One region of the Roseibium sp. SCP15 genome, then DNA from elsewhere that is predicted to be linked to it. Evidence: riboswitches for the same ligand, from Rfam matches in the RefSeq annotation. Region 1 holds a riboswitch; each other region holds the start of a gene.

Region 1 (3,270 bases):
CGATCCACGTGCTGGTCCACACATTCTACGGCTGTGTCCGGCAGCACCCGCGCCTAGGTGAAATTTTCGAAAACCGGCTTGAAGGCAAGTGGCAGGAACATCTGCCGAAAATGGAAACCTTCTGGCAGGCGGTGCTGCTGAAAAACGGTGCCTACAAGGGCAAACCCGTACCGGCTCATCTGAAGCAGAAGGAACTTGTAAGTTCCGACTATGCCGAATGGCTGAGCGTATTTCGACCGGTCGTCCGTGAGCTGTTCGTTCCCGAACTTGCGGACGAGATCATCGCTGTCGCCGAACGCATCGCACAGAGTCTCTGGCTTGCAACCTTCGGGATTGCCGGCGCGGAGCCTCCGCCGGAACTGTCTTCCCGGGAAGTGCGTTGGAGTGGATCATGTTAGTTGGAATCGTGCTCATTGCAGAAGCGCTCGTGGCTGTCTGGTTCACGGTGTTTTCCATCATGCTGATGTCCATGTATCTGGACTCCCGCAAGATGCCGTTGCCGAAGCTTGATGTTGCGGGGCGTACACTCATAGGCAGCGCGAAACTTGCATTCGTCACAGGCATGATTGCTTTGGTGGTCCTGACGGTGGCCGAGTTGCCGTCGCTCAGCTAGAAATGGAATTCAATATGTCGATGTCGAAACTGTTGCCACGCGGGCTGCCGATCCTGCTGATCTGGATTGCCGCACCGCTCCCCCTGTGGATCATGCTGATCCTGATGCTCATCGTCTGAGCCGCTGCCCTTGTGCTCCCGCACACTCACGCTACTCTGTCCTCGACTGAAATTGAGGGAGTTAAGGCGTGAGCGACGACGAACCGACCGGTGAACTGACATTGCGTACGATGGCAATGCCCGCTGATACCAACGCCAATGGCGATATTTTCGGAGGGTGGGTTCTGTCCCAGATGGATCTGGCGGGTGGCATCATGGCGGGGCAACGGGCCGAAGGTCGCGTCGTCACCATTGCTGTCGACAAGATGAAGTTCATCCGTCCCGTTCAGGTGGGTGACGTATTGTGCGTTTACAGTGACGTCGTCCGCGTCGGCAATTCTTCCATGGAAATCAAGCTGGAAGCCTGGGCTCTTCGCCACCGGTACGGTGAACGCGAAAAAGTAACCGAGGCAATTTTCACCATGGTTGCGGTGGACGATGACGGCAAACCGCGTCAGGTCCCCAAGAAGGACTAGTCACTCAGCTGGAATATGCCGGTTTCTGCCTGTGCCGGTTGAGGATATCCGCGAAGAGATCTTCGTCCACGGCGCAGGTGCAGCCCTTGGCCCATAAGTGAAGCAACGCCTTCAGGCGCTCTATGCGTTCATCCGGGGGCAGAGGAGATTTGTGACGCGGCAGGCCGCCGATCAGTCGCAGGGACTTGATCCGCGCCAGGACGCAATCCTCGGCAGCTTCTTGCCAGATTTCAGAACCGGCAATCTCGGCTTTCGTGGCCAGCTGGTCTTCGATCAGGTCGGCCGCGAGACCGGCAAATGGCTGTTTAGACAAAAAATCCTCCATCGGTTGCCCGAGGAGGACTGGCGCATGAAAATCAACCGCTTCGTTGCCGATAAGCCTCTCATGAGGATCAAACCGACCGCATCCCTGTTGCGGAAACCACCTTGCCCGGTTTGGCAGGTTGGCGAGGGCGCCAGCCCTTCTCTTGATGATGGGTGGCTTATGCCATGTCCTTTCGAGCATTGCAAGTCCGTGTCTTTGCGCTGCCTTCAAAGACGATTTTGACGCGAAGTTTGCTTGTCTCGCCTGGACGTGGACGTTCAAGAACGGTGACTTGGGAGGCTCCATCAGTAAACATGTGAACCCTTCGTTAGGTTCGCCGATTGTTCAGGATCACCTTGCCTATTCTGTCTGTACCAGCCGGCAATCGAAGCGGCGATCAGGCCAGTCAAAGTGAACAGACGGATAATCCGCATGCTGCACCTTAGTAGGAACCATCTTTCACACTGGTTGGCTTCCAGCGCCTTTCCTTGGCATGGATCAATCCCCTCGCAACGGATTACTGGATGTTCTCACGCCGTTGAAAACATAAAAAGCCGGAGACGGGCTCCGGCCTTTCAAGGATAAATTGGACTCGCGTTCAAAGGTCCGAAACCTTGATGGCCAGTTTCCCTTTGTTGGTTCCGTCGAAAAGCTTGTTGAACACGGAGGGTGCGTTTTCCAGACCCTCGGTCACATCGAGGCGGTATCGCAACTTTCCTGCCATCATCAGCTTCCCGAGTTCCTGAAAGATTGCCGGGAACGTGTCGAAATGGTCCGTCATCACGTAGCCCTTCAAGGTGAGGCGCTTGCGGACGATCGCGGTCATTTCCGGAGGCGTGTCTTTTGCCTCGCCATTATAGACGGAAATGAAACCGCAAAAGATCATCCGCCCGAACGGAGCCATGTTCTTCAAGGCTGCATTGAACGGTTCGCCGCCCACATTTTCGAAATGCAGGTTGATCCCGTTCGGCGCGAACTCCTTCAGGCCCTTGCTCAAGTCATCCGTGCGGTAGTTGAGGGCTGCGTCAAAGCCGAGTTCATCGACCAGCCAGTCGCATTTTTCTTGCGTACCGGCGATGCCGATAACCCGGAGGCCCAGAGCCTTTCCGATCTGTCCGACCAGCGACCCGACCGATCCGGCAGCGCCGGTCACGCATAGCGTCTCACCCGCCTTGGCCTGGCCCTCAACAACAAGACCATGCCAGGCGGTCGCACCGGGCAGGCCCAGAATGCCGACGTAGTCTTCGATGCTTGCGAGCTGTGGAACGACACTGAGATCTCCGGGCGCAACATCGAGAAATTTGGTCCAGCCGGTCATGCCCGTGACCCAGTCCCCGACTTGATATGCGTCGGACTTGCTCTCTTCCACGACACCCACTCCCAGCGAGCGCATTGTGTCTCCCAGCGGTACCGGTGGCAGGTAGCTGTCGGTGCTCGCAGATACCCAGCCGCGCATCGCCGGGTCGAGCGATACATACAAAACCCTGACTCGGGCTTTGCCGTCGGTCAGTGATCCAAGTTGCTCGTCTCTAAGGTCGAAATGTTCAGGGCCGAGACGTCCATCCGGACGGGACTTTAGTAGAAGCCGCGTGTTGTTCATTGGCTGCCTTTCGCTTGTGAAGGGGACGTGGACATCACGTTCAGTAGTGCGGAGGCTTTTCGATCTGGTGGCCGGGCAGAACGTTTTCCATCAGCTCCTCGACCTGATCGGTCATGTTGGAGAGCGCGCGCGTAAGCCGGTCAATCTGTTTGCCCTGTTCAACAACGACGCTGTTGAGG
Region 2 (3,270 bases), on a different contig from region 1:
TGCGAACTATTTTTATCACGGAAGGCCATGGCCATACACCTTCGGCGTGCAATGGGGCATGTCATCGCGCGCAAGGGCGCACCGCGAAGCGGGATGGAAGACTACCAACGGTCAACAGTCGAAACCCCGAGTCTGGCAAGTGTCCTTTTGGTGAAAATGTAACCTTGACGTTACACGTTCTTAATCCCATGTAACGCGAAGGTTACAGAAGCGGGGTGAGACATGAATGCGCTGACTTTGACGCGGCTTGCCGCAAATCTATTGCTCGTGTGCGGGATTGCAGGCGTCTTGTTTTCCATCGCCGTGGGAGTTCCAATTGAATCCGGATACATAATCGGTCTCGGGGCTGTCGCAATTCTGGGCGCTGTTGCCCAATTTGTCGTCTCGATCTTCAGGCCTCGCGCTATCAGACCATCCTGGGACGAGCAGACCGTCGCCTCGCATCGTGGATCTTATCAGTTTGGCTACTGGGCGGCGTTGATCGGCTTTTGGGTGTTGTTTTTTCTGAGCCAATCCCGTGGATTGGAGGCGTCTGAGGCGCTGCTTTGGATTGGTGCCGTGCTGATTTGCGCGCCGTCTGTGTGGATGGCGATCGCAACATTTCGTGGGCGTGCCGGGTGAAGCAGCTACAGACCCATCTGAAGGAGCATCGCCAAGAGGCAGGTCTGACACAGACAGAGCTTGCTCAGCTGGTCGACGTCAGCCGGAAAACGATCAACACGGTCGAAAATGGCGTCTTCGTACCGTCGACGATCCTTTCCCTGAAACTCGCCCGCGCTCTGAATGTGCGTGTAGAAGACCTGTTTCAATTGCCAGATTGATCTGAGCTGCATCACGCAGTGCGGGCGATGTTGGCAGATAGCCTTCCTGCAAACACATCAAAGGCCAGTTTAACGCCTCGGCTTGTTCGAAGTTCGCGATGCGTAACGAGCCAGACTGACACTTCAATGGCGATGTGGTCTGGCAGGATCTTCTCCATATCAAGTGCCACGCCTGCCAGATCCACTTGAACGAATTGTGATAATTCACCGTTGCCAATTCTGATCCGGCAACATAAAAAGATCGTCGCATTATGAGTTGGGGCGACGCCCAACGCCAACCTGCTGCTCCGAGCAAGGTGGTGCTCCGAAAGGGGAATGTGGCCGAACCGGCAACCAAACGGATCTCGCCATTAGCGTCGTTTCAGCAAAAAGGGATCGACGCACGTGCCAATTAAAATCTCCGACAATCTTCCTGCCCGCCGCTCACTGGAATCCGAAGGTGTGATCGTGATGCGTGAGGCTGAAGCCATGCGCCAGGATATCCGGCCGCTGCGGATTGGTCTGCTCAACCTGATGCCGAACAAGATCAAGACCGAAACGCAGATCGCGCGCCTGCTCGGGGCCACCCCATTGCAGGTCGAGCTGACGCTTGTGAGAATGACGGATCATGTTCCGCAAAACACGCCTGCGGAACACATGGAGGCTTTCTATCGGCCCTGGGCGGACATTCGAGACGAGCGCTTTGACGGTTTCATCATCACCGGTGCTCCGGTGGAAAAGCGCCCCTTTCTGGAAGTGCGTTACTGGCCGGAGCTTTCGGAAGTTTTCAACTGGACGCAAACCCACGTCCATCGCTGTTTCATGATCTGCTGGGCCGCTCAGGCCGCCGTTCATCATTTCCACGGCTTGCCCAAGCACTTGCTGCCTGAAAAGCGGTTCGGGGTCTTCAAGCATCGAAATCTCGCTCCGACGTCTCCTTATCTGCGCGGCTTCTGCGATGAATTTGAAGTGCCGGTTTCCCGCTGGACAGAGAACAGGCACGACGACATTCCGGCAGATAGTGGATTGAGAGTTCTGGCAGAGAATGACGACAGCGGCCTCTGCCTGTTGGAGGATCCTGCACGCCGCATGCTGCTGATGTTCAATCATCTCGAATATGACACCGAGACCCTTGGCGAAGAATTTGCTCGCGATGGTGGCGGCAGGCTGCCTCAAAACTATTTCCCGGAGGACAATCCGTCACTGCCACCGGAAAACAGTTGGCGCGGCCACGCGCATCTGCTGTTCGGCAATTGGATCAACGATATGTACCAGACCACGCCGTTCGACATAAACTCGATCGGAAGGACTGAGGACACCGAGTCAGCCGCGCCTCTCAGTGCTGGCGCCTAGTCGAAGGATGCTGCCGGGCCGATCAGAGCAATTTGCGGCGCGGGCAAAAACCCAGGCAATTGATGTCACCACTGCCTACTCGGCAGCATTCTCGTGGTGATGACTGCAACAGGAATGACCATAATTTCGTTCCCGCGACATCTTGCCGATGCCGGGATTGAAGCTGTTGGTCGGATCGAGGGACCTGTAGTGATCGGCGAGTGCCGGTTTTGCCTCGTAAAGATGCCCGACATTGTGCTCCGCCGGGTACTCTGCGCCGCGTTTGTCAAGAAGCTCCAGCATGCTGGCCTTCAGGGCTTTGGGGTCTGAGCCTTTCTTCACGACATAGTCTTGATGCAGGACGTGACAGAGGAAGTGGCCGTAGTAGAGCTTTGCCTCGATATGCTCTTCGAGGTCTGCTGGCAGTTTCTCAAACCAGTCGGCATCGTTGCGTCGCAGGGCTATGTCGAGCGCAAGAATGTCCGCGCATTCGTTGGCATGGACAGCGCCGTAGCGCACCGCGGCACCCGCGGCCGCAAACCGATGCAACATCGCCTTGCCGGCTTCTTTGTCATCACAGAGATACCATCCGTCGGTGCCAAGTGTGTCGGCAAGTATGCCCTCTGTCTGTGCCGCGCTCGAACCCGAAACCTTCAGAATAAGATGATGTTCGAACTTGTCGCGAAAATCTCGCATTCGGCGCGGCAATGCCTCGGGAGCCAGGTGGGAGAGGAATTGCATCATCCTGTGGGTCAGGTTTTTCGGCAGGAAGGGAATTTTGTTCAGCCGGGCATCCATGGCGCCCTTCAGGGCAAAGAACAATGGCAGTCTGTCGGTGCCGAACCAGTCGATCATCAACACCGTGTCCTTGCCATACTTGTGCGCGACGTCGAAACACTCGCGGTGCAGATATTCGCCGCTGACGGGTAATTCCGGCAGTTCCGTCAATAGTCGGCGGCGCAAGGCTGTCAGCTCGGCCGGATCATTGGTGCCGATGTAATAGACCTTTTCACCGGTTTCGACGGGAAAGGTATCGAGACGCACGGCAAAGACAGCGATTTTTCCGGCCGAGCCGGATGCCTCGTGAAGACCGCGTGGATCGGCATTGAATCGGGCAGGGGTCGCGGCGTCGACATCG
Region 3 (3,270 bases), 310 kb from region 1:
CTCTTTCTTTGCATCCTAAGGGCGAACATGCCCGTTCCGTTGGTTCCCAGCTCTTTCGCAGCCTTGAAGACCGCTTCCAACCGCTGAAGGTCACTGGAAAATTCCTCGGCAGAAAGGTCGTACGACTTCAGCCATTTGTCGAGCGAAGGTTCATGAAAATGAGAGTTCGGATTTCCCGCTTTTCCTGTTGCTGCAAGAAGCTTGCACAACAAGGTGCTGCCACTGCGCGGCGAAGTGCAGATCACCAATGACTGATAATTCGTCTCTGGTCCGGTCGAACTCACACCTTCTCTCCATCACCTATGGAAGCATAGGCTCTGTTTACAGAAACCATGCAGGCGAAATTCGAATGGCACAGCATTTTAGGGTTGCATAGCTTTAATCCGCGAACTCGACACATCAATGGGCGCTGAGTGGCGCAGGAGCAACAGTTCCGCGCCTCACCCGAAGGCCTGGACGTTGGTGCAGCGATGGTTCATCAAAGCAGAAACCCCGGCCACAGGGACCGGGGTTTGAGCTGCAATATTTCTGATTGATCAGATTGCGCTGAGTGCTTTTTCGACGTCTTCCAGAAGATCCTGCGGGTCTTCCAGGCCGACTGAGAGGCGCAGAATGCCATCGGAGATGCCGAGTTCTTCACGCGCTTCTTCGCCAATCGACTGGTGCGTTGTGGTTGCCGGATGGGTGATCAGGCTTTTCGCGTCACCGAGATTGTTGGAAATCCGGATGATTTCCAACGCGTTGGTGAAGCGGAAAGCAGCCTCCTTGCCCCCCTGCATTTCAAAGGCGACCATGGTGGACCCGCCGCACATCTGGCGTTTGGCGACGTCTGCCTGCGGATGATCGTCCCGCCCCGGATAGATCAAACGGGAGACTTTGGACTGGCCTGCCAGGAAGTCGGCAATCTGACCAGCGCTTTCGGTTTGGCGCGCGACACGTAGCGGCAGGGTTTCAAGGCCTTTCAACAGCACCCATGCACTGAAGGGGCTCATGTGGGGACCGGTGTGTTTGACGAAAGGCATGACTTCGTCTGTGATCCACTCTTCATCGGACAGCACGACGCCGCCGAGACATCTGCCCTGCCCGTCAATGTGCTTGGTGGCCGAGTAGACGACCACGTCGGCACCGAGCTCCAGCGGCGACTGATACAGTGGAGTGGCGAAGACATTGTCGATGATCAGGCGCGCGCCGATATTCCTGGAGATTTCGGCAACGGCCGCGATGTCGATAACCTCCAGCGTCGGGTTGGTCGGGCTTTCCAGGAACAGGGCCTTGGTGTTCGGCCGAACGGCTGCCTTCCACTGTTCGATGTCCGTGCCATCAACAAGGGTGCTTTCAACACCGAAGCGCGGCAGCAGTGTTTCGCAGATGTAGCGGCACGACCCGAACAGTGCCTTGGCGGCGATAACATGGTCACCGGCTTTCACGGAGGCCATAAGCGCAAGGTTGACGGCGGCCATGCCGCTGGCTGTCCCGCGCGCAGCTTCCGCGCCCTCAAGCGCTTTTATGCGGTCCTCGAACATGGCCACGGTCGGGTTGGCGTAACGGGAATAGACAAATCCCGGGTCCTCACCGTTGAAGCGGGCCTCAGCGGCTTCAGCGCCGTTATAGACGAAGCCCTGAGTAAGATAGAGTGCTTCCGAGGTCTCACCAAAGGGCGACCGCGTTGTGCCGCCATGGACCAATGTGGTTGCAGGGCGCCAGTTTTTGTTACCGGTCTTGGTGTTCTCAGTCATGTCTCGTTCGCTCCAAACGCAAAAAACCCCAGCCTGAAGACCGGGGTTCGCACCTCCGGCCTTTTTAGCAACTTGTTTAACGTGGCTGCAAGCCGGCCGGCCCAAATCACCACGAAGTGCGTTTCTCCTACGTGAAAACACCTCCAAGGTCAATTCATTTGGTGCTGATCGTCCTTCACAAAAGAACTTTGCGAACGAGAATGCCTGTTGGCTGGAGCCCCTGCATCCGTTAAGGACTTTATCTGAACAATTTGCAGGTTAACTCCATGAACGTGGCAGCGGGTCAGGTCTTGAACGGAAGCGCAACTCTTTCAGCCAGCGGCATCTTGCCGGAACGGATCATTCAGGCGATGTTCGCCGCCGGAGAGATTTCGGCCGCAGAACCACCTGTCACCGGCCAGATTCAACCCGCCAGCCTCGATCTGCGTCTCGGGCAGGTTGCCTATCGCGTGCGCGCCAGTTTTCTTCCCGGCCCCGACATCAAGGTTGCCGACCGGCTGGAGCAGCTGAAGCTGCACACGGTTGATCTGAAGGACGGCGCAGTTCTGGAGACCGGCTGTGTCTACATTGTTCCACTACAGGAAAGCCTTGCACTCGCGCCGGATATTTCGGCAACCGCGAACCCGAAAAGTTCAACGGGCCGCCTTGATGTCTTTACCCGCGTCATCACCGACAACGGCCTCGCCTTCGACACGGTTCCGGCGGGCTATACCGGACCGCTTTACGCAGAAATTTCGCCGCTGACCTTCCCGATCCTGGTGCGGACCGGTTCCCGGCTCAGCCAGATCCGCTTCCGCCGCGGGCAGTCCCTGATACCGGACAACGAGCTGGAGCACGTTCACAAGACACATACCTTGATGAGCGGTGGCAATGAGCGGATCGGAGGCGGTGTGCAGCTGTCTATCGACCTGGAGGGCGATGGCCCCGGCAGTCTGATCGGATATCGCGCCAAGCAGCATTCCGGCCTGATTGATGTCGACCTGGTCGGTGCGCAGGACCCGCTTGATTTCTGGGAGCCGATCTACCGGAGGCAGTCAGCGGAACTGATCCTTGATCCGGACGATTTCTACATCCTTGTCAGTCAGGAGGCGGTGCATGTACCGCCCGACTATGCTGCCGAGATGGTTCCGTTCGATCCGCTCGTCGGCGAATTCCGGGTGCATTACGCTGGCTTCTTCGATCCCGGCTTTGGGCATGTCGGCGCCGGTGGTGTCGGCTCGCGTGCCGTGCTGGAAGTCCGCTCACATGACGTTCCGTTCATCGTGGAACACGGACAGACCATCGGCCGTCTCGTCTACGAACATATGGCGGAGCGACCGGCGACGCTTTACGGCGAAGGGATCGGATCCAACTATCAGGGTCAAGCCCTGAAACTGTCCAAGCACTTCAAGGTTCCGTCCTGAAATCCGCATGGCCTTCAAGACAGTCACGCGTGAATTCGAAGGATATCTGGAAGACCGGAAGTCCCGCTTCCTCGCGTTTCTCGTACCGGTAAACGCCTTTGAAGGCCGGCTTGAAGAGCTGCGCAAAGAGC

Evidence for each region. A riboswitch is a leader RNA that binds a small molecule or an ion and turns the genes downstream of it on or off. The one in region 1 is predicted to bind S-adenosylmethionine.
Region 2: it holds a riboswitch for S-adenosylmethionine, as region 1 does, so the genes downstream of both, ABLO27_RS02995 (homoserine O-succinyltransferase) here and ABLO27_RS09425 (hypothetical protein) in region 1, are expected to answer to the same signal.
Region 3: it holds a riboswitch for S-adenosylmethionine, as region 1 does, so the genes downstream of both, ABLO27_RS07935 (O-succinylhomoserine sulfhydrylase) here and ABLO27_RS09425 (hypothetical protein) in region 1, are expected to answer to the same signal.

The regions. Positions count from the first base shown of each region.
Region 1 is NZ_JBDZYI010000002.1:438,695-441,964, reverse strand. It holds gene ABLO27_RS09440 (group III truncated hemoglobin) at 1-398, shown strand, start outside; gene ABLO27_RS09435 (hypothetical protein) at 392-613, shown strand; gene yciA (acyl-CoA thioester hydrolase YciA) at 801-1,187, shown strand; gene ABLO27_RS09425 (hypothetical protein) at 1,192-1,500, opposite strand; SAM-I-IV-variant riboswitch at 1,542-1,666, opposite strand; gene ABLO27_RS09420 (NADP-dependent oxidoreductase) at 2,090-3,091, opposite strand; gene ABLO27_RS09415 (SlyX family protein) at 3,132-3,270, opposite strand, start outside.
Region 2 is NZ_JBDZYI010000001.1:655,232-658,501, forward strand. It holds gene ABLO27_RS02980 (hypothetical protein) at 223-621, shown strand; gene ABLO27_RS02985 (helix-turn-helix transcriptional regulator) at 618-821, shown strand; gene ABLO27_RS02990 (hypothetical protein) at 833-1,099, opposite strand; SAM-I-IV-variant riboswitch at 1,063-1,168, shown strand; gene ABLO27_RS02995 (homoserine O-succinyltransferase) at 1,206-2,153, shown strand; gene dld (D-lactate dehydrogenase) at 2,229-3,270, opposite strand, start outside.
Region 3 is NZ_JBDZYI010000002.1:129,329-132,598, forward strand. It holds gene ABLO27_RS07930 (Stf0 family sulfotransferase) at 1-284, opposite strand, end outside; gene ABLO27_RS07935 (O-succinylhomoserine sulfhydrylase) at 537-1,736, opposite strand; SAM riboswitch at 1,780-1,859, opposite strand; gene ABLO27_RS07940 (2'-deoxycytidine 5'-triphosphate deaminase) at 2,003-3,139, shown strand; gene ABLO27_RS07945 (IMPACT family protein) at 3,147-3,270, shown strand, end outside.